Regions from separate parts of the Micromonospora globosa genome, predicted to be linked through region 1. Evidence: riboswitches for the same ligand, from Rfam matches in the RefSeq annotation. Region 1 holds a riboswitch; each other region holds the start of a gene.

Region 1 (5,164 bases):
ACATCGCCTCGGTGCTGCCGTCGCTGGGCGAGGAGACCGCCACGCTGCACTCGCTGGGCTCGCTGTTCCCCGGCCTGTCCGCGTCCCGGACCGACCCGCCGGACGTGGCGGCGGTGAAGGGTTCGCTGCGGATGCGCCGGGTGCTGGAACGCGCGGTACGCGACGCGGTGCCGGACTCCCCCGCCGAGCTGCGCCTGCTCTACCGGGGCGAGCTGCTGCGCCTGGAACGCCCCGCGCTGGACGCGATCCGGAACCGGACGCTGGCCCGTGGGGCGCGCCGCAACGAGGTACGCCGGGCGGCGTTCGACGCGGTGCTCGCCGCGCTCTACGCGCAGGCCCGCACGCTGCGGGTGGGCCGCCTGCCGGAGCAGCCCGCGTTCGAGGACGAGATCATCGAGCGGCCGGAGTTCCGCGAGTTCCTCAAGGCCTGGTGGCCCCGGCTGCACCCGAGGCACGTGCTGGACTGGCTGGCCCGCCCGGACCGGCTGCGCCGCTACGCCGGTGGGATCCTCTCCTCGGCGGAGATCCGGCTGCTCGGCGACGCGTACCGGAGCCTCGCGACCGAAGGGCTGACGGTGGCCGACATCGCGCTGCTGGACGAGCTGGACGCGCTGCTCGGCAAGCCGGTGCGGCGGGCCCGCCCCAAGCGCGACCCGTACCAGCTCGCCGGTGGCGTGCGCGAGCTGAGCACGTACGCCGATCGGCAGCGCGCCGCCCGCGCGGCGGCGCGGGAGCGTCCGGACGACTACCGCGACTACGCGCACGTGGTGGTGGACGAGTCGCAGGACGTCTCGCCGATGCAGTGGCGGATGGTCGGCCGGCGCGGGCGGCTGGCGTCCTGGACGGTGGTCGGTGACCCGGCGCAGACCGCCTGGACCGGCGACCCGCAGGAGCTGGACCGGGCCCGGGACCAGGCGCTGGGCCGGCGCAAGCGGCACCGCTACGAGCTGACCACCAACTACCGCAACTCGGCGGAGATCTTCGCGGTGGCGGCGGCGGAGATCCGCCGGCTCTACCCGGATCTGCCGCTGCCCGACGCGGTGCGGTCCACGGGCGTGCCGCCGGTCGAGCGCACGGTGCCCGCCGCCGACCTGCCGGCGGCCACCGTCGAGGCGGCCGAGGCGCTGCTCGCGCAGGTGGAGGGCACCGTCGGCGTGATCACGCCGGTGCCGCGCCGGGACGAGGTGGCCGGCTGGCTGGGCGGGCTCGGCGCGGGCCGGCTCCAGGTGGTGACCAGCCTCCAGGCCAAGGGCATGGAGTACGACGGCGTGGTGCTGGTGGCGCCGAGCGAGATCCGGGCCGACCCCGGTTCGGGCGTGCGCACGCTCTACGTGGCGCTGTCCCGGGCCACCCAGCGTCTCACCACGCTCGACCCCTCCTGACGGACACCCGACCGTGACCCGGCTGTCACCCATCGTTCAGTTGCATACATAGCGATGTGAACATACATTGGGCCTGGCCGGTACGGGGCAGGAAGGGTGTTGGCGTGGGTGCAGGTCATGACCACAGCGGCGCGGTGACCAACGCGGCGCACCGCCACCGGGGCCGCCTCTGGGCCGCCTTCGCGCTGCTCGCCGCCCTGATGGTGGTCGAGGCGGTGGCCGCCTTCACGACCGGCTCGCTGGCGCTGCTCTCCGACGCCGGGCACATGTTCACCGACGTCCTCGGCATCGGCATGGCCCTCGCGGCGATCACCGCGACCCGCCGCGCCGGCACCGACCCGCAGCGCACGTTCGGGCTCTACCGGCTGGAGGTGCTCGCCGCCCTCGCCAACGCCGTGCTGCTCGGCGCCGTCGCCGTCTACGTCCTGGTCGAGGCGGTACGCCGGTTCGGCGAGCCGCCGGAGGTGCTGGCCGGCCCGATGCTCGTGGTGGCGGTGCTCGGCCTGCTCGCCAACATCGTCGCGTTCGCGCTGCTGCGCGCCGGGTCGAAGGAGAGCATCAACCTGCGCGGGGCGTACCTGGAGGTGCTCGGCGACCTGCTCGGCTCACTCGGCGTGATCGCCGCCGCGCTGGTCATCGCGGCGACCGACTGGTGGTGGGCGGACCCGCTGGTCGCCGTCGGGATCGGCCTGTTCATCCTGCCGCGCACCTGGCGGCTCGGCCGGGCCGCGCTGCGCATCCTGGTGCAGGCCGCGCCGGAGCACCTCCAGGTCACCGCCGTGCACGACCGGCTGGCCGCCGTACCCGGCGTGGCCGAGGTGCACGACCTGCACGTCTGGACGCTCACCTCGGGCATGGAGGTGGCCTCGGCGCACCTGACCACCGACCCGGGCGTGGACCCGGGCGTGGTGCTGGCCGCCGCGCGGGCCGCCCTGCACGAGGACTTCTCCATCGATCACGCCACGTTGCAGGTCGAACCCGGAGCGTCGGCCGGAGTGTGCGGACAGACCGAGTGGTGATTAGGACACACTTAAATCGCTGTGGCTAATGTAGTCTTATGCCGGTTTTGCCCCGCCTAGTGGCACTGCTCCACGGAGCCGTGCCCGGGCAGCGCCGGTAGTCTCGGTCGCGGCCGCACCCGCGGGCGCCACCCGGCCCCGGTGGGGCGGCCGTCGCCTAATCGTCCGCAGGGACGAGCCGGGGAACCACGTACGTGGGGTGCATCCGCGTCAGCGGTAGGGATCTTCCGTCCCGAACCCGTCAGCTAACCCGGTCGGCGTTGACGGAAGGACGTGTGAATGCCCCCAGTGGCACCTGTACGACGGACGGCCGCCCGGTTGGCGGCCCTGCTCGTCGCGACGCTGACCCTCGGCGTCGCGACCGTTCCGGTCTCCCCCGCCTCGGCGGCGCCGGCGACCGGCCTGCTCGCCGCAGCGCCCGGCGACGACGAGGGTGGCACGCCCGAACTGCGTGCCCAGCTCGACGCGGCCAGCAAGGGCTGGCTGGAGGCGAAAGCCGCGCTGAACCGGTCGGTGAGCCGCCAGAAGCAGCTGAACGAACAACTCAAGACGGTCGGCGCCGAGCTGGCCGTACGCGACGCCAAGGTCGGCGAGATCGCCGCCGTGGCGTACCGCAACGGCCGTCTGGGGACCGCCGGGGCGCTGCTCGGCAGCAGCAGCCCGGAGGGCTTCATGGACCGGGCCGCCGCGCTGGAGCAGGTCGCCGCGCACGAGGACCGTACGCTGCGCGACCTGATCACCACCCGGGACGAGGCCACCCGCACCCGCGCCCAGCTCGACGGAGAGATCCGCGAGCAGCGCAAGCAGGTGACGGTGATGGCCAAGCGCAAGGAGCAGGCCGAGCGCGCCCTGGAGGTGGCGAACGACCGGGCCTCGCGCAGCAGCAGCGGCGGTGGCAGCGTCCAGGGCACCTCCAGCAAGAACGCGAAGCCGGCACCGCGCAACTCGGACGGCTCCTGGCCGTCGGAGTCGTGCAGCGTCAACGACCCGACCCCGGCGAACGGCTGCATCACCCCGCGCACGCTGCACGCGCTGCAACAGGCCAAGGCGGCGGGCTTCACCCGGTACGTCTCGTGCCACCGGCCCAGCGGCTCGGGTGAGCACCCGAAGGGGCGGGCCTGCGACTTCGCCGCGCAGAAGAACGGCTTCGGCGGCGTGGCCACCGGCGGTGACCGGACGTACGGCAACAACCTGGCCGCGTACTTCGTGCGCAACGCCGACCCGCTCGCCGTGCTCTACGTGATCTGGTTCAAGCAGATCTGGCTGCCCAGCAGCGGGTGGAAGTCGTACAGCGGCGGCAACGGCGACCCGTCCAGCGACCACACCAACCACGTGCACCTGTCGGTGTACTGAGCGCGCCCCGAGAGGGCCGGCCGGATCAGGCCGGCCGGCCCTCCAGGGTCGCTCCGAGACGAGCCGCCAGGCCCAGGTGAGCCGCCCGGGCCTGGCGGAACGCGTACCCGAACAGTGGCGCCGGAGCGGTGAGCGTGATCTCCACGTCGATGCGTACCGTGCCGTCCGGCTCGTCGCGCAGCCGGGTGTGGTTGCGGACCGTCGTCGCGGGCTGCTGACGCGCCACTGTGACGACCTCGTCCTCGCCGGCGATCAGCACGTCCGCCTGGTACGTGACCGGGAAGTGCAGCGGGCCGAGTTGCAGCCGGTCGGTGATCGCGTAGCTGGCCAGCGCGCCCGGCCGGGCCGGCAGCTTCCGGACCCGGACGATCAGCGGATGCAGCTCGCCCTGGCGACTCAGGTCACCCAGTAGCGCCACCGCTTCGGCCCGGGTGCACCGGGCCTGCACGGTGTAGCTGAAGCTGTCGCTGCTCTGCAAGCGGGCCCCCTCGCCGTCGTGCGTCGCGACGATCGTCCCGTACCGACGCCGGACTGGCAACGGGTAGAAAGTCCCCTGGCTGCAGGGGGTGTGAACGGCGCGCTCAGGCGCCGGGCAGCACCTCGGGGGTGTCGTCGGCGAACCACGGCTCGGGCGCGCCGAACAGGCCGAGCAGGCCGGTCACCCAGAGCTGCCGGTGCACGAACCGGCTCGGCTCGGTGACCACGAGCTTGACGCCGCTGACCTCGCAGGTCTGGAAGCCGGCGACCATGGCGCTGATGCCGACCGAGTCGATGAACGTGACGAGCCGCATGTTCAGCTCGATTCGCGAGGGACGGCCCTTGGCGAGCACTTCGGCGATCGCTTCCCGCACCTCGTACGCGGTGTCGACGTCGATCTCCCCACGGGGCGCGATCTGGACGACACCACCCGGCCGCACCGACTTCACGATCGACAGGCTCACGCGAGCACCTCCACTCGCCCATGACGGGCGCCTCATCAGTACGCGGGCCGCGACCGAGAGTATTCCTCCAACGGCCCGGTCGCCACCCCCCGGGATGAGCAATTCGCGAACTGGGCACACCTGGGCGTACCCAATCCGGACCTCCGGGTTCCAGTTTCCCCTGTATGGCGGGTCGCGGCCAACCATGCGACCGGGCGGGCCCGCCGATCCGCCGACCAGGGTAGCGGGCGCACGCACGTCCCGTCGGCACCGGTCCCGGCGCGTTCGGGTGGTTCGTCCCGTTCGCTGCTCACGGCCGGGAACCACGGCGTGGTTTGCCACGCGCCCCGGTGGGGCACTGCCCGAGACAGTGAACCCGCCGGATGGACACCGGAGTCCGAAGTGGCCGCCGGCCTTCGGCACCCGAGGAGGTAGAACGATGTTCGGATCCAACCTGCTGGACCGCCGGGGCAAGGCCGAGCGGGTCGCC
Region 2 (5,164 bases), on a different contig from region 1:
GTCGCGGGTGCGCTGCCCGGGCTCCCGGTAGGGACGCCGGTCGAGCAGCCCGTCGGCGACGAGCTGCTTGAGGCGTGCGGCGGCCACCGGCTCGCTGACGCCGACCCGCCGGGCGAAGTCGTCGAAGCGGCGGGTGCCGAACGACGCCTCCCGCAGCAGGAGCAGCGTGGTGCGGTTGCCGACCACCTCCAGCGCCCGGGCGATCGAGCAGTTGGCGGTGGACCAGGAGTCACGCTGCGCAAGGAGGTCCGTCATGGCGTCGACGGTACCCCCTGACTTAGGGAATCAGAAGTCAGCTACCTCACAGCTGGCCGGGGAAGAACCCGTGCCGGGCCAGCGGCTCGACGATCTGGTGCTCCTCGTACGACAGGTGCGACAGCAGCGTGTCGGTGAGCAGGTCCACCGCCTCCTGGAGCTGCGTGAAGTCGCCGGGCCGCCGGACCAGCTCCACGAGCGCCCGGTCGACGCTCTCCACCACCCCGTGGATCACCACGTGCTCCTCCTCGAGGCGGTCCAGCACCGCGGCCAGCCCGGCCTCTGAGCGGCGCAGGTGCGGGAAGACCGAGGCGTCCTCCAGCCCGTGGTGCTGGGTGACCATCGTGCAGTAGGCCGCGCAGTACGCCCCGAGCGTCCAGTTGTTCTGCCGCATGGTCATCTCGTTGAGCGCCGCCCGCGCCCGGCCCGGCGAGACCGAGCCCTGCTTGACCTGTTCCAGCAGGTCGCGCACCTGGGCCAGTTCCTGGCGCAGATGGTCGTGCACGTCCACCAGGTGCTGCCCGGCGGCCTGTCCCCGGGCCGGGTAGACCTGTCCGGCCGGCGGCGGCGGGGCGCTCGGGCGGGTGGACTCGTCCCACGGGCGGCGTGCGCTCAGGCGTACCCCCGGGTCGGGGGTGGGGGTGACGCCGAGCGTGCTCGGGCCGCCGGCGGTGGTCGGCTCGTCGGCGGCCTCCCGGGCGCCGCCGGCGGGCGTGGCGCGCTCGGCGGCGACCAGCTCCCGGACCGCGGGCGCCACCTCCTGGCCGAAGATCTGGATCGCGCGCGGCTCGTCGCTGCCGAGGATGAACGTGGTGATGCCGTGCTCCAGGGTGAGCCCGGCCAGCTCCTCCACCCACTGCTCCGGCGGCCCGGCCAGAAAGCCGGCCGACGAGCGGGCGAACGTGCCGGTCACGTTGAGCATGCGGCGGATCGCGCCCGGGTCGCGCCCGGCGGCCCGGGCGCCCTCGTCCACGAGCGCGTTCAGGGCGGGCAGCTCGTCGGGGCCCTTCGGCAGGTACGACAGGGACGGCAGCCAGCCGTCCGCGGCGCGGCCGACCAGGCGCAGCATGCGCGGCTTGTACGCGCCGACCCAGATGCCGACCGGATGCGCGGGCGCCGGGCCGCGCTTGGCGCCGACCACCCGGTAGTGCTCGCCGTCGACACGGATCATGCCGCGGCTGCCGGTGTCCCAGACCTCGCGGATCACCCGGATCGCCTCGTCGAGGGCGTCGACGGCGGCGCCGGGGGACAGGCGCCGCCCGCCCGCCGCCTCGATCGCGTCCCAGAACGCGCCCGCGCCGAGTCCCAGCTCGACCCGGCCGCCGGTGAGCAGGTCCAGGCTGGCGACGCTGCGGGCCAGCACCACCGGCTGGCGCAACGGCAGGTTGAGGACGTTTCCGGCCAGGCGGATGCGTTCGGTCGCCGCGGCCACGTAGGACATCAGCGTCCAGGTGTCCAGGAAGCCCGGCTGGTAGGGATGGTCCTGGAACGTGACCAGGTCCAGCCCGACCTGCTCGCACAGCCGGGCCAGCGCCACGACCTGGTCGGGCTGCCCGGCGGCGGGGGTGATGAAGCCGCCGAAGGTCAGCTCGTGTCCGTGATCGGTCATCCGTCAAGCCCTCCCGTGATCTTGCCTGGCCCTGCCACCGTAGCGCCGCCGCCGGTAGCCCGGCCGGGTGAAGAGCGTCACAAGAAGTGGACGATCGTCGCAAATCGCTCCTAGCGTCGGTTTCGTTCGCAGACGCGGACACCACGGGCCGGAAACGCCAAATCCCGCCGCCGTCCCCGGTAACCGGACCTCGCGCGGGAGCGGGGGAACCACACGTTCCACGGTGCATCGTCACCTCGGGGTGAAGCCGCCACCGGCGGCCGGGCTCCTCGGCCCGAACCCGACAGCTCACCTCGTCGGCGTGGAGGAATCCACATGGCAACTGAATACTCAGCCCGAAGCCGCCGTACCGCCCTCGGAGCGGTCCTGGCCGGCGCCGCCGTCGGCGCCGCGACCCTGTTCGGCCCGGCCGCTCCGGCCAGCGCAGGCGTCAACTGGGACGCGGTCGCGCGCTGCGAGTCGGGCGGCAACTGGAAGATCAACACCGGTAACGGCTACTACGGCGGGCTCCAGTTCTCCCGCGCCACCTGGAACGGCTACGGCGGCAAGAAGTACGCCGCCCGCGCCGACCTGGCCAGCCGGTCCGAGCAGATCGCCGTCGCGGAGAAGGTGCGGCGCGGCCAGGGCATCGGCGCGTGGCCGGTCTGCGGCAAGAAGGGCGGCTCGGCGAGCGCGGCGACCCGGTCCGAGCGGGCCACCACAAAGGCGGCCCCGAAGCGGGCCGCCACGCGCGAGGCCGCGCCGGAGCGGGCGGCCACCCGCAGGGCCGCGCCCGAGCGCGCCACGACGACGGTGGCGCCGCAGCCGTCGTCCGGCGCCGGGACGTACCTGGTCCGGCGTGGGGACACGCTGTCGGAGATCGCCGTGACGCAGCGCGTCGACGGCGGCTGGCGCGCCCTGCACGAGCGCAACCGCGCAGTGGTCGGCGACGACCCCGGCCTGATCTTCCCCGGTCAGCGGCTGCGGCTGCGCTGACAGCGGTCCGAGAACGCCCGGCCGGGGCGACCCGGTCGGGCGTTCGCCCCGTCCGCGACACGCCGCGTCGACGGTGTCCGGCCTGCTCCCGGCGTCCGGGAGACGGTCCGCAACGGTGGTGACCGCGATTCGTCGGAGCCGGTTGCTAGGGTCACGATGCTCGGCTAAGACGTGAAGAAAGCGCGGATATGACCAACGACCCGTTCTCGGCGGCCGCGAGCATCGACGAGCTGCTGACCCGCACGCAGCAGGCGCTCACCGCGATGCGCTCCCGGGCCTCGGCGCACGCCGACGGCGAGCCCGGCGACCTGCTGCGCGCCGAGGGCACGGCCGCCGGCGGCCGGGTCCGCGCGGTCGCCGTCCAGGGTGGCCGGCTGGATTCCGTGACGATCGACCCGGAACTGGCCGGCGAGCCCCTCGACGTCCTCTGCGGACACTTCGTCACCGCCGCCAACGCCGCGCTGTCCGAGCTGGACGCCCGGGTCAGCGCGTCGGCGCGGGCCGACGCCGACGCGCTCGCCGCCCGGCTCGGCAGCATGGGCGACCAGGCCGAGCTGTTCGGCCGCGCGATGCACGAGGCGGCCGCGCGGATCCACCGCGACCGCGGCACCGCGTCCCAGGGCGCGCGCCGGGCCTGACACGGCGAAACGGCCGCCCGACACGGCGGGACGCCGGTCCGGACACGGCGAGGCGGCCGGCCGCCGGGAGGACGACGACCGGCCGCGCACGCCACGGTCAGCTCAGGGTGACCGCGGTGTCGTCGACGACGAAGGACGTCTGCAACGAGCTGTCCTCCACGCCGCTGAACGAGATGGTCGCCGTGGTGCCTGCGAGCGACGAGATGTCGAAGGACCGCTGCACGTAGCCGGTGGCCTTGTTCAGGTTGGAGTACGTGGCCAGCGTGGTGCTGCCCGCCTTGACGGTGAGCTTGTCGTACGCGGTGCTGGTGGTCGACTCCGCGCTGTCGATGTGCAGCCAGAAGCTCAACGTCGCCCGGCAGCCGGCCGGGATCGTCACCGACTGGCTGAGCGTGTCGGTGTGCGACGAGCCGTACCCGTCCAGCCACGCCTTGTACGAGCCGCCGTGCGCGGCCTGGCCGCTGGCGGTGGTGATGACGCCGGACGAGGCGCTCCAGCTCACGTTGCCGGACTCGAAGCCCGGGTTGGCGAGCTTGTTGCCGGAGCAGCCGCCCGACGGCGGGGTGGTCGTGGTGCTCGGGGTGGGCGTCGGGGTGCCGCCGGCGCAGGTCGGGTCACCGGACTGGGCCGGCACGCTCACCGCGTCCCAGGCCGCCTTGACCGTGTTGAACTCCGCGCAGCTGCCCGGGTAGAGGTTCTTCGCCGCCTGCAGCGTCCAGGTGCGGTACTTCAGGTACGACGAGGACGAGGTCTTCAGCAGCATGCCGTTGTACATGATCTTCATGGCCTTCTGGATGCCCAGGCCGGTCACGCTGCTGCCGTTGCAGGTCGAGCTGGACGGCTGCCCGTTGGTCGGGCTGCTGCCGTTGGCGAGCAGGTAGAACCAGTGGTTGCCCGGGCCGGCCGCGGCGTGCACCTCGGTCGACGGGATGCTGCTGGAGTAGCAGTTCGGGTCGCCGAGCGCCGACGGGTTGTACATGTTGCGGATCGGGCCGGAGCCGACCAGGTTGATCTTCTCGCCGACCAGGAAGTCGGGCGCGTCGTAGCTGGACGGCTCGTTGGCGAACCACTCGGTGGCCGCGCCGAACGTGTCAGCCACGAACTCCTGCGTGCCGCCGCCGGAGATGCCGCCGGGGGTGTTGTCGTCGATGCCGTGGCCGATCTCGTGCGCCACCACGTCCAGCGAGCTGATCCACTGACCGGCGGTGTTCTTGCCGATCTGCACCTGGCTGCCGTCGTAGTAGGCGTTCTGGTCGTTGAGGCCCACCCGGATCGGCCAGTAGCCGCCGTTGCCGTTGGCGCCGTTGCGGCCCAGCCACTGGGCGAGCATCTTGTGCTCGGTCTGCGCGGAGAACAACGCGTCCACGCAGCCGGTCTCCTTGTTGGTGGCGGTGCCGTTGCCCCAGACGTCGTCGGAGCCGCTGAACGTGGTGTTGTTCGCCGCGTCCTGGCAGCTCAGGTTCGTGACGGTCGGGTCCTTCATGGTGTACGTCGAGCCCGACTGGGTGGTGTTGAGCGTCAGCGGGCTGGGCCCGTTCCAGGCGCCGGTGCCGGTGCCGCGCACCACGTGCTCCTGCTTGCGCAGGACCGCGCCGGTGCGGGCGTCGACGTCGACGGTGAGCCGGCTGGGGCCGTCCGCGCCGGTGCCGCGTACCGTGGTCTCCCAGGCCAGCGCCGGTGCGGCGCC
Region 3 (5,164 bases), on a different contig from region 1:
AGCGCGGCGCGCCGACCGGGGACGGCAGGATCAGCACGTCGTCCAGGTTCACGAACATGATCCGGTGACCGAACTGGACCTGCACGTAGCGGTTCTCGCCGCGGACCACGGTCCGGTCACCCGGTGCCGAACCGTCGAACGAGACCGCCCGGTAGTACTCGCCGGGCAGCACCCCGCCCACCGCGTACCGCTGGCCGGCGGCGAACGTGTACTGAAGCGGCGAGATGGTCTGGTACGGGATGGTGTCCGGGTAGGCGGCCTGCTCCGGGTAGGCCCGCCCGTACACCGGGATGGTGGCCTTGCCGGGCCGCGGCGTCACGACGAAGCCGGTGGCCCACTTGGCCGTCGGCGCGGAGGCCGGGTTGAGGAACCACGCCTTCTGACCGAGGTACCAGATCGCCGTCCAGTCGCCCTGGCGGCCGGCGAGCGCGTACGTCTGACCGGCGGAGGCGCGGGCGCCGTGGTCGGAGATGTACATGGTGTCCGGCGTGCCGTCCGGGCGCAGCCCGAGGTCGTTGACGAGCGGGGCGTCCGGGCTCGGCGCGGTCCGCAGGATCACCGACGAGGAGCCGCGCGACGGGCACGGCTGCGCCGGCGGCCGGGGCGTCGGGACGCCGGGCGGCTGCTGGTTGCAGCCGAAGAACGCCGGCCGGTTGGTGGCGAAGTCCGGGTCGATGGTGACCAGGCCGGTACGGGGCGTGCCGGTGCTGCGGAACGGCGCCTTCATCAGGTCGAAGTAGTGCGACCAGTCCCAGTACGGTCCCGGATCCCAGTGCATGCCGCCCACGTTGGCGGCGGTGATGCCGGGCACGTTGTCGTGGCCGATGATGTGCTGCCGGTCCATCGGGATGCCGAGCTTCAGCGCCAGGTGACGCACCAGCTTGGCGGAGGTGCGGTACATCGCCTCGGTGTACCAGGTGCCCTGACCGGCGAAGCCCTCGTGCTCCAGGCCGATGGACTTGGCGTTGACGTACCAGTTGCCGGCGTGCCAGCCGACGTCCTTGGTCTTGATGTGCTGGGCGATGTAGCCGTCCACCGAGCGCAGCGTGTAGTGCCAGCCCAGGTAGTCGGCCCGCTTCACCAGGTCGACGCTCGGGCCGAAGTAGCCCTCGGTGTCGTGGATGACGATGTACTCGATCTTCTGCTGCTTCGGCCGGTCGCCCAGGTCGTGGTTGCCGTAGTCGCCCGGGTCGTCGCTGAGCTGCTCGTACGGCGCGGGGATCCACTCGCAGGCCAGCCGCACCGGGCACTCCAGCCCGTCCGGCCGCTCGGCGTTGCGCAGGCCCAGGCGGGCCAGGCGGGAACGGTCCGGCTTCGCGGCGGTGGCGGCGAGCGTGACCCGCTGGCCGTCGTCGGTGGTGCGGCTGGCGCCCTGGCCGAGCTGGTCGTAGACCTCGTCGGCGAAGGCCGCCGCGGCGTCCGAGGTGTCCGCGCCGGAGTACCGGGCCACCGCGCCGTACCAGGCCGCCGGGTCGGTGCCGGCGCCGACCGGCCCACCCAGAGCCTTCTGGTACGACGCCAGCAGCGCGGCGCCACCGCGGATGTTCGCGGCCGGCTCGGTGCGCAGCGTGCCCGCGTCGAGCCCGGTGAGCGCGGCGGCGGCGTCGAGCGTCTGGAGCGAGGCCGGCGGCAGCGGGGTCTCCCGCTCCGGCGCGGCGGCGGTGGCCGGGTCGAGCTTCAGCGGCCGGGAGTCGTCGCCGCGCGGGTCCTCGTCCTCGTCGACGTGGGCGCTGCCCGGCATGGCGAGGATGTGCGCGGCGTCGGTCAGGTGCATCGGGCCGTAGCCGCCGCTGGTGCTCGGCTGCCCGGTGTGGGTGTCCCAGCGGGACTCCAGATAGGAGACACCGAGCAGTACGTTCTGCGGTACGCCGTACTCTGCCGCGGCGGCGGCGTATTGTTGTTGCCGGTCGCTCGCGGACGCAGACGTGTCCGGCGCGGCGGTCACCGGGCCGGTCGCCGCCAGCGCGGTGGCTGTCGCCACTGCGGCGGCGAGCAGTATCCGTCTGCCCGACGGCGGGGCGGAGAGGTGCATCGAACCTCCTGGACAGGGATGGGGGTCACTGCGTTTCCACCCTCACTCCGCACACCCGCGAGGGTCAATACCTTTCCAGTGAGTAATCAGCCTTGAAAGAAAATTTCACCTCCGACCGAGGTGCGGCGCCTCATCGCGTACGGAGTGTCACGGCGCTGGAAGTTGCGGATCGATAACGGTGGTCCCTACTCTGGTGAATCGTCGGCCGCACGTCTCACCGTCCAACCCGGTCGGTGACGGTCCGACACCGCCGAGTCGCCTCCGGGCGAGCCGGGGAACCAGGTACCTGGGGTGAATCCGCAGCGATGCGGTAGGGCGGCTCCCTTCCCGCCCGAATCCGTCAGCTAACCCGGTAGGCGGTACGGAAGAAGGAGTACGGACGCCCGGTGGCACTCCATGCCCCGCGGCCGTCGTCGAGCCGGTCGGTCGACCGGTCCACGGCTGTGCCGCGTACCCGCTGGTCCCGCTTCACCACAGCCCTCGCCGCTCTCGTCGGCACCGCAGTCATCCTGACCGGTGGCGCCACGGCGGCACACGCCGAACCCTCGGTCGCCGAGATCGAGGCGCAGATCGACCGCGACTGGAACAAACTCGAACCGGTCATCGAACAGGTCAACGCCGTACGCGAGCAGCTCGCCGCGCGGCGCAAGCAGGCCGACGCGCTCGGCCGGCAGATCGCACCCCTTCAGGCCCGGGTGGACGCCGCGCTCGGCCAGGTCGGCGGACTCGCCGCCGACGCCTACAAGGGTGACAACCTCTCCACCGTCAACGCGCTGCTGGGCAGCCGCTCACCCGGTGACCTGGTCAACGGCCTGGAACTGCTCGACCGCTTCGCGCACCGCCAGCACGAGCAGGTGCGCTCCGTCGCCGCGCTGCGCGACGAACTGGCGGCGAAGAAGAAGCCGCTGGACGAGATGATCGCCGGACTGGCGCGTACCGAGGCCCAGCTCGCGGCGAAGAAGAAGCAGATCGACGCCGAGATCGCCCGGCTGCAGAAGCTGCGGCTCAAGGTGTACGGCAACGGTGGCGGCGGCCCGCTGCGCCCGGCGCCCTGCCCCGCCGGTTACCCCGGTGGCGCTGCCGGAGCGGCGGTCAAGTTCGCCTGCGCCCAGATCGGCAAGATCTACGTGTGGGGCGCGGCCGGGCCGGATCACTTCGACTGCTCGGGCCTGACCATGGCGGCCTGGGCCAAGGGCGGTGTCTCGCTGCCGCACAACGCGCGCCAGCAGCACGGCATGACGAAGCGGGTGAGCCGGGCCGAGCTGCGCGCCGGTGACCTCGTCTTCTACTACAGCGACCTGCACCACGTGGCGATGTACGTGGGCGACGGCTGGGTGGTGCACGCCTCCCAGTCCGGCAAGCCGATCACCATGAAGCGGGTCGACGACGGCGACATCAACAGCTACGGCCGGGTGTAAGGAAGGGCCCCCTTTTAACGCCTCCGGTAGAGGAGGGGGCCCTTATTAACAACTGTGGGTGCCGTCAGCGGGTCGGCCAGGTGCGCCAGCTCTGCCAGGACCGGCTCGGCGTCGGTCCGCGCTGCCCCTGGTAACGCGACCCGTAGACGGCCGAGCCGTACGGGTGCTCGGCCGGCGAGGAGAGCCGGAAGATGCAGAGCTGGCCGATCTTCATGCCCGGCCAGAGCGTGATCGGCAGGTTCGCCACGTTCGACAGCTCCAGCGTGACGTGACCGGAGAAACCCGGGTCGATGAAGCCGGCGGTCGAGTGGGTCAGCAGCCCCAGCCGCCCGAGGCTCGACTTGCCCTCCAGCCGGCCGGCGAGCTGGTCACCCAGCGAGATCACCTCAAGGGTGGAGGCGAGCACGAACTCGCCCGGGTGCAGCACGAACGGCTGCCCCTCCGGCACCTCCACCATCGAGGTCAGGTCGTCCTGCTGGATCGACGGGTCGATGTGCGTGTAGAGGTGGTTGTTGAAGACCCGGAACAGCCGGTCCAGGCGTACGTCGATGCTCGACGGCTGCACCAGCGTGGGCTCGAAGGGCTCCAGCGCGAGCGTGCCGGCCTTGATCTCGGAGACCAGGTCGCGGTCGGAGAGCAGCATCGGAACACCATAGCGACAGGTGCCGGTGACCTGCGTGTCGCACTACATCTTCGTACACGTGTTCGATAGAGTGTCCACATGGCTTCCTGGTCCGAATTCGCCGCCGACGAGCCCCGCCTCGCCGACGAGATCCGCCTCCTGATGCAGCAGTACGGGCCGGGCTTCGGCTATCTCGCCACGGTCCGCGCCGACGGCGGGCCCCGGGTGCACCCGGTCTCCCCGGTGTTCACCGCCGACGGCCTCTGGTGCTTCGTCATCGACTCGCCGAAGCGCCGCGACCTCGAACGCGACGGCCGCTACGCGCTGCACTCGTTCCCGCCGGAGGAGAGCGACGACGAGGCGTACGTGGCAGGCCGCGCCCGGCCGGTGACCGACCCGGCCACGGTGGCCCGCCTGGCCCGGATCGGCCGCGCGTCGCCGCAGGGCGACTGGCGGCTGTTCGAGTTCACCGTCGAGGCGGCGATGCTGACGCGGCGCGACCCGGTGGCGCAGCCCGGCGCCGCTCCGCCGCAGGTGCGGGTCTGGCTCGATCCGCGCGCGGCCGAACCCGCCCGGCGTGACCCGCTCGCCGCCGAGGGGCGGCGTGGCCGGCACGGCTTCGACACCCGCCGCCCGGCCGCCTGACCCGGCCCACGACGAAACGGTGCCGGCCCCGTCCGAGGACAGGGCCGGCACCGGTACGCGGTACGACGGTCAGGCTGCGCGGTAGGCGTTCCACGCGGTGAGCATGCGGCTCGCCTGGCCAGCGGTGAACTGGTACATGCAGGAGTCGTACGTGTAGTCCATGAAGTTGGTGATCGGGTCCTTGCCGGCGGTCGAGCAGGTGTCGCGGCCGGTCGGGCACTGGTACGCCGGGGACGCCTCGGCCGGGGTGTCGGAGACGCTGTCGCCCGAGCCGGAGCAGCCGCCCTGGAAGGTGTGGTAGAGGTTCAGCCAGTGGCCGACCTCGTGGGTGCCGGTGTCACCCTGGTTGTAGTTGGTCGCGGTGCCGCCGGGCAGCGACTCGTTCAGCACGACCACGCCGTCCATCTTGTCCAGCGTCCGCTTCGGGAACGTCGCCCAGCCCAGCAG
Region 4 (5,164 bases), on a different contig from region 1:
TGGAATGCCCCCAGTACGACAGCGCCGCCGATCACCAGCAACAGCAGGCAGGCCGTCACGGCCACGCTCCCGCCATCTGCCGGCGCATGATGCCCGTCAGTCGCCTCCGGATCGGCGGAGGCGAGGGCATCAGCGAGGCTGTTCAGGGCCGCAGACGCGTCGTAGGAAGCGAGGGAGGTCGTGGAACTGGCAGCCGCCGAAGGTGTCGCAGTGTCCAGACCCCTAGCGCACTGCAGCGCGTGCAGGACCAGAACCGCAGCGACGACGACCGCCACCGCGACAGCGCGGTAGCCGCGCATCGCACCAGCCGGACCGTCCCACGTCACCAGCGCAGACTACGACACTCCACGGCCGCAGCCGTCGTGCGGGTGCGGGTTCCCGTCCTGCCCCGGATGCTTATCTCAAGGTCGGCGAACCACTGCGTCACCACGTCGCGTTCGAAAGTCCCGTGGGCCACTCGTCGGCGCGGCCTGCATCGGGCGGTCGTAGCTGGACCGCCTTGTTCGGGCGGCTACCACCGGCTCCGGCCCGACAGCCCTTCATCCAGCGCAGCGGACTTTTTGTCCGACTCGACCATGAAGATCCTTCGTAGAAATGTTGGCGTGTCGGACCACCAGAGTGACGATCCCGCGGATCCCATGACCCGATGGCTCAACAGCCAGCCGCACGCCGGCGCGCAGCCGCGCGTCCGGCGGCAGGGTGGTCTGCGGTTTGCGTTCTACGGCCGGATGTCGACCATCGAGCATCAAGACCGGGTGACGTCCCGGCACTGGCAGCGGGACTGCGCCAGCGAACTCGTCGCCGGTCACGGGCTGATCGTCGCCGAGTACTTCGATGCCGGCTGCTCGCGCCGCCGCGGCTGGCGGCAGCGTCCGCAGGCCGCCGCGCTGCTGGCCGCGCTCCCCGATCCGCACCGTGGGTTCGACGCGATCGTGGTCGGCGAATACGAACGAGCATTCTCCGCCAACCAGCTGCAGCACCTGGCACCCCTGCTCGAACAGCACGGTGTGCAGTTGTGGCCAGCCACGACGGGACTGCCCGCCGCTACCTGTTCACCGGCCTGCTGCGCTGCGCACCATGCGGCCGAAGACTGGAATCCCACTGGATCAACCAGCGTCCGGGCTACCGATGCCGCCAAGGCCACACCAGCACCCAACAGCCCACCAACGGCCGACGCAAGATGCTCTACCTCAGGGAAGACCACATCATCGCGCGACTGATGGGACATCCCGGCCTCGCCAGCGACGCCCAGAACCCGCATGACCTGGCCGCGCTCCTGCACAGAAACAAGATCAGCATCATCTGCGATCAGGAACGATGTACACCGACCACAGGAGCCTCAGGCAAGTGAGCCCGTTCAACCCATGATCAATATGTGGAGATGTTGTGTCCGAGGGATTCGGACACAAAGTCACGGCACCCATGCTCAGCATGGGTGCTCATGCCGTAATCCTATAGCAGCGAGCGGCACTATGGAGTTTCCCGTGTCGGCGTCATGCCGTTATCGGTGACGCACCAAAGTCCACAGAGGGGCTGGTTCGGATTTCGCGCCGGCGGCCCCGGCCTGGCCAACCCACCCGGCATGCTGGACCTGTACGTGTTCGCCCCTGCCCGCCGCGTCGGGCGGCACCTAACCTGACCGCACAAGATGATCGGCTGAGCCATACCAGAGGGCGCACGACGTGCCGTCCTGCCTGCTACTGGGCGCGAACCGAAAGGCGACGGGCACCGGCTCGAACGAGCCGGTGCCCGAGGGCCGGAGATGGGATCAGGCGGAGTAGCCGCGGGTGGCCATCCAGTTCGCCAGGTCGATGGTGGTCATCCAGTAGGCGGCCATGTTCGGGTCGGCGGAGTCGGCGATCCGCACCGTCCGGCCGTCGTCCTTATATCCGACCACGGCGATGTAGTGGCCGCCGGGGAAGGAGTGCCAGCCGCCGTCTGTATCGGTCGCGGAGCCGACGGTGTTGGCGACCACGGCACGGCCGTCGGTGATGGCGGTGACCACGTCGGCCTGGAGCTGGTCGATCTGCGCCGGCGTCGCGGCCTGGCCCGGGATCATGTGCGTCCGGTACGGGTTGCCCTTGACCATCTGGTTGAGCCCGCGAGTGGTGTCCTCCGCCGAGTTGGTGCCGTTCTCGCCAGCGTTCAGCGGGGCGACCATCGCGTCCTGGGTGGTCTCGACGCCGCTCGCGCTGAGCGCGTTGCGCACAGCGGCCGGGCCGCAGTTCCAGTAGGCAGTCTGCGCCTCGTAGGTGTGGTCGAGGACCTTGGTCGACGGAGGCTTCGGCCTCGCCTTCTTGGTCACGTCCGGGTCGGTCGTGGCCCTGTCCTTCGCTGACGGCGACGGCTCGGCGGCGACGCGAGCCTCGCCGCGGGTGGCGACATCACCGAGCCGCGGAGCCAGCCCGGCGGCGGTGTTCCCCTGGCGGACGGGCGCGTTGTGATCGGTGGCGGCCAGCGCCGTGCCGACGCCGCTGGCGAGCACGAGCGCCGCGGCGGAGCCGGCGATGATCTTGTACGGGCGCTCGGTCACAAGACGCCGCAGCTGACGCTTCATGTGGTGCTTCATGTGTTCCTCCACGGGCTGGAGCGGCACAGGCCGGCCCGACGCGCGGAGGAACTCACGCACGTTGTGACTGGGCGGGGTGCCGCGGGGATGGGGAGCGCCCGGTGGGCCGGGCTGGGGGGCAGTTGCCGGGACTCACAGTCAGGCGAGTGTCGGCACCGCGATGCCGTGGAGGCGTGGGGAGTATCGGGAGGTGTTTCGCACGAGGCTGGCACTCCTTCCGTGGCCGCCTACCGGGTTAGCTGACGGATTCGGGCGGGAAGTACGCCCTACCGCGGGCCGTGGCTCGCGGATTCACCCCGGTGTTGCCTGGGTCCCCGGTTCATGAGATCACGATTAGGCGGGTCGGAGCGGCGTCGCCACTTGCGATCGGAAACCGCACCGGACGCGCCGACATTACCGGTGGGTACGTCGTATGCCAAGGGCTCCCACCTGCATAAGCCTCGAACATCGCTACTCTGATCGGAACCTCCAGTTACTCATGCCACTCAATGGGACGAGCAGTTATAGCGGAACCCTCGGGACGTAACCGGACATCGGAATGCTGTTGGCGCTCAATTGCTTGGCCGATCGCCGCATACTCACCCGAATGGCCGTTTCCTGGGCGGCCGTACGTAGCCCCACACCAATTTCAGTCACAATTCAGCAAACCCGGGCCGGCAGCAGCGGCGGTAGTGGTGGTACGGGCCGAGGCCGCGCGCAGACACAAGTCAGTGCGAGCTCCCCGTTACCGCACAGGCGTTCATGGAGATGAAGTTGGCGGCGCTCGTGACACCCGGCAGTCAGCCCGCGCAGACCGCGGGTAGCTCGACGTTCGAATGTCGACGTGGCTTCGACGAAAATCAACCCAATCCCGGCGGGCGGCGTAAGGCCGGATCGCCGCCCTGCCGACGGTTGGGCGCGCGCCGCGCGAAGCAAGTGGGAACCGCGTACGAGAGCATGATCGTCGCGCTGATCGCGGTGGCCCGCTTCAAAATCCGTCACCGCGGGGCCACAGAGCGACCCGACCACGGCCGACCGGGACCGCGGCAATGCCTCGCACCACTCCCGGCGCAGTCCGTCGCCGTTGCGAGTCGGCGATGCCACCATGCTGGCGCTCTCCCCCAACCTGACTTTCTGGATCGTCGAAGCTGACCCGCCCCTACTAAGGGCGGGTAGTAGTTGACCTAGGATGGCGACCGCACCACGTGGGAGCGATGTGTGGGCACCGGCCCGCGCCTCCTTGGCGGAAGGATCAACAGTGCCTTTCCAGCGGCGTCGCCGGGCGGCCTGACCTTGCTTGCTGCATCGCCGGGTCTCGCATGTCCTCAGTCGCCAGCACGTCGCGCCGCGCGCTGGGCAATTCGGGTGTGGCTGGCGCTGTTTCCCGCCCTCATCGTGGCCCTCGGGTTCGCTTCCCCTGCGGCCGCACATTTCAAGCTGCTCCGGGCCGTTCCGGCCGACGGCGCGCGGATCGACGGCGCCGTCCAGGAGATCCGGCTGACGCTCAGCGCCGCCGGCACGCCCACAGGAGCGGGATTCAAGCTTTCCGACGGCAACGGCATCGGCCTACCGGCCGCCAGCCACACGCCCGACGGAGGCCGAACGTGGCTGGTCCACCCGACCGCTCGCCTGACCACCGGCACGTTCAAGCTGCGATGGAGCGTCGCGGCCCCGGACGCCCACCCCCTGACGGGTGTCATCACGTTTACGGTGGCCTCGCCTCCCCCGACGCCCGGAACGGCCGCTAAACCCCAGGCAACAGCCAGCCCGCACGGACATGCCGGCCATGGTGGGCCAGGTGTGCCCCCGGCTTCGCCGTCGGCACACGCGGGAGGACACGCTGTTGGCCACACCGCCGACGCGGAACAGGCGCCGGTGCGGTTTGTCGGCGCCGTCGGGCGTTGGCTTTCCTACGGGGCGATCCTGCTCGGTGTCGGTGGTCTTGTCTTCGCGTTGACCACACTGGTCGGCACACGCAGTGACATCCGGGTGGTGCAGATCTGGGTGCGGACGGCGGGGCTGGCGGTGGCGGCTGGAGCGGCCTTTGAGCTGGTTGCACTCGCGGCGGTCTTCAGCGAGCAGGGCACCTTCGCCTCGGCGGCCAGCGCCTCGTCGGTGACCGCCCTCAGCCAGACACCGGTGGCCGCCGGCCTGGTCCTGCGACTCACCGGTGCGGCCGGTCTGCTCGTGTCCGGTTCACTCGAAGCGGCGCTGATTCGGGGCCGGCACGCGGTCGGGCGTCACTCCGTTCCGACCGTCGCAGCGATACCCACCGACTCCCGGAACCTGGTGACGGCTGCCGCCGTCAGCGCGGCCGGCGACGGCGTTCAGCGGGTGCGAGCGCGACCGGTGCGGCCTGTGCTCATGGCGGTCACCGTGGCACTGCTGCTGGGTTCCTTTCTGGTCGATGGGCACACCGTCACCGCGGAACCTCGGGCCGTCGTCGTGGCGGCCGATTTCGCCCACACCATTGCCGCCGCGGTGTGGGTCGGCGGAGTTCTTCTCCTGGCTGCCCTGTTGCTGAGCCGCGCCCGCCTCGGCGTACCGACGGGTGCCGCCGAAATGGCGGTGCGATTCTCCATACCGGCCACCGCCGCGGTAGCGCTCACGGGTGTC

Evidence for each region. Region 1 has a riboswitch for cyclic di-AMP ahead of IF06_RS0114770 (coiled-coil domain-containing protein). Riboswitches for the same ligand answer to the same signal wherever they lie in the genome.
Region 2: another riboswitch for cyclic di-AMP. It lies ahead of IF06_RS0121965 (transglycosylase family protein); the one in region 1 lies ahead of IF06_RS0114770 (coiled-coil domain-containing protein).
Region 3: another riboswitch for cyclic di-AMP. It lies ahead of IF06_RS0106835 (NlpC/P60 family protein); the one in region 1 lies ahead of IF06_RS0114770 (coiled-coil domain-containing protein).
Region 4: another riboswitch for cyclic di-AMP. It lies ahead of IF06_RS0114400 (C39 family peptidase); the one in region 1 lies ahead of IF06_RS0114770 (coiled-coil domain-containing protein).

What each region holds. Positions count from the first base shown of each region.
Region 1 is NZ_JNZR01000014.1:28,057-33,220, forward strand. It holds gene IF06_RS0114760 (HelD family protein) at 1-1,382, shown strand, start outside; gene IF06_RS0114765 (cation diffusion facilitator family transporter) at 1,487-2,401, shown strand; cyclic di-AMP (ydaO/yuaA leader) riboswitch at 2,546-2,676, shown strand; gene IF06_RS0114770 (coiled-coil domain-containing protein) at 2,681-3,754, shown strand; gene IF06_RS0114775 (SRPBCC family protein) at 3,780-4,232, opposite strand; gene IF06_RS0114780 (STAS domain-containing protein) at 4,336-4,695, opposite strand; gene IF06_RS0114785 (hypothetical protein) at 5,114-5,164, shown strand, end outside.
Region 2 is NZ_JNZR01000025.1:78,023-83,186, reverse strand. It holds gene IF06_RS0121975 (winged helix-turn-helix transcriptional regulator) at 1-255, opposite strand, end outside; gene IF06_RS0121970 (LLM class flavin-dependent oxidoreductase) at 302-1,864, opposite strand; cyclic di-AMP (ydaO/yuaA leader) riboswitch at 2,010-2,181, shown strand; gene IF06_RS0121965 (transglycosylase family protein) at 2,180-2,839, shown strand; gene IF06_RS0121960 (YbaB/EbfC family nucleoid-associated protein) at 3,028-3,477, shown strand; gene IF06_RS0121955 (M4 family metallopeptidase) at 3,575-5,164, opposite strand, start outside.
Region 3 is NZ_JNZR01000004.1:171,694-176,857, forward strand. It holds gene IF06_RS0106830 (N-acetylmuramoyl-L-alanine amidase) at 1-2,032, opposite strand, end outside; cyclic di-AMP (ydaO/yuaA leader) riboswitch at 2,271-2,405, shown strand; gene IF06_RS0106835 (NlpC/P60 family protein) at 2,419-3,450, shown strand; gene dcd (dCTP deaminase) at 3,515-4,093, opposite strand; gene IF06_RS0106845 (pyridoxamine 5'-phosphate oxidase family protein) at 4,172-4,717, shown strand; gene IF06_RS0106850 (zinc metalloprotease) at 4,787-5,164, opposite strand, start outside.
Region 4 is NZ_JNZR01000013.1:91,528-96,691, reverse strand. It holds gene IF06_RS0114410 (hypothetical protein) at 1-326, opposite strand, end outside; gene IF06_RS34335 (hypothetical protein) at 540-1,004, opposite strand; gene IF06_RS34330 (zinc ribbon domain-containing protein) at 1,016-1,351, shown strand; gene IF06_RS0114400 (C39 family peptidase) at 1,769-2,569, opposite strand; cyclic di-AMP (ydaO/yuaA leader) riboswitch at 2,779-2,919, opposite strand; gene IF06_RS0114395 (copper resistance CopC/CopD family protein) at 3,914-5,164, shown strand, end outside.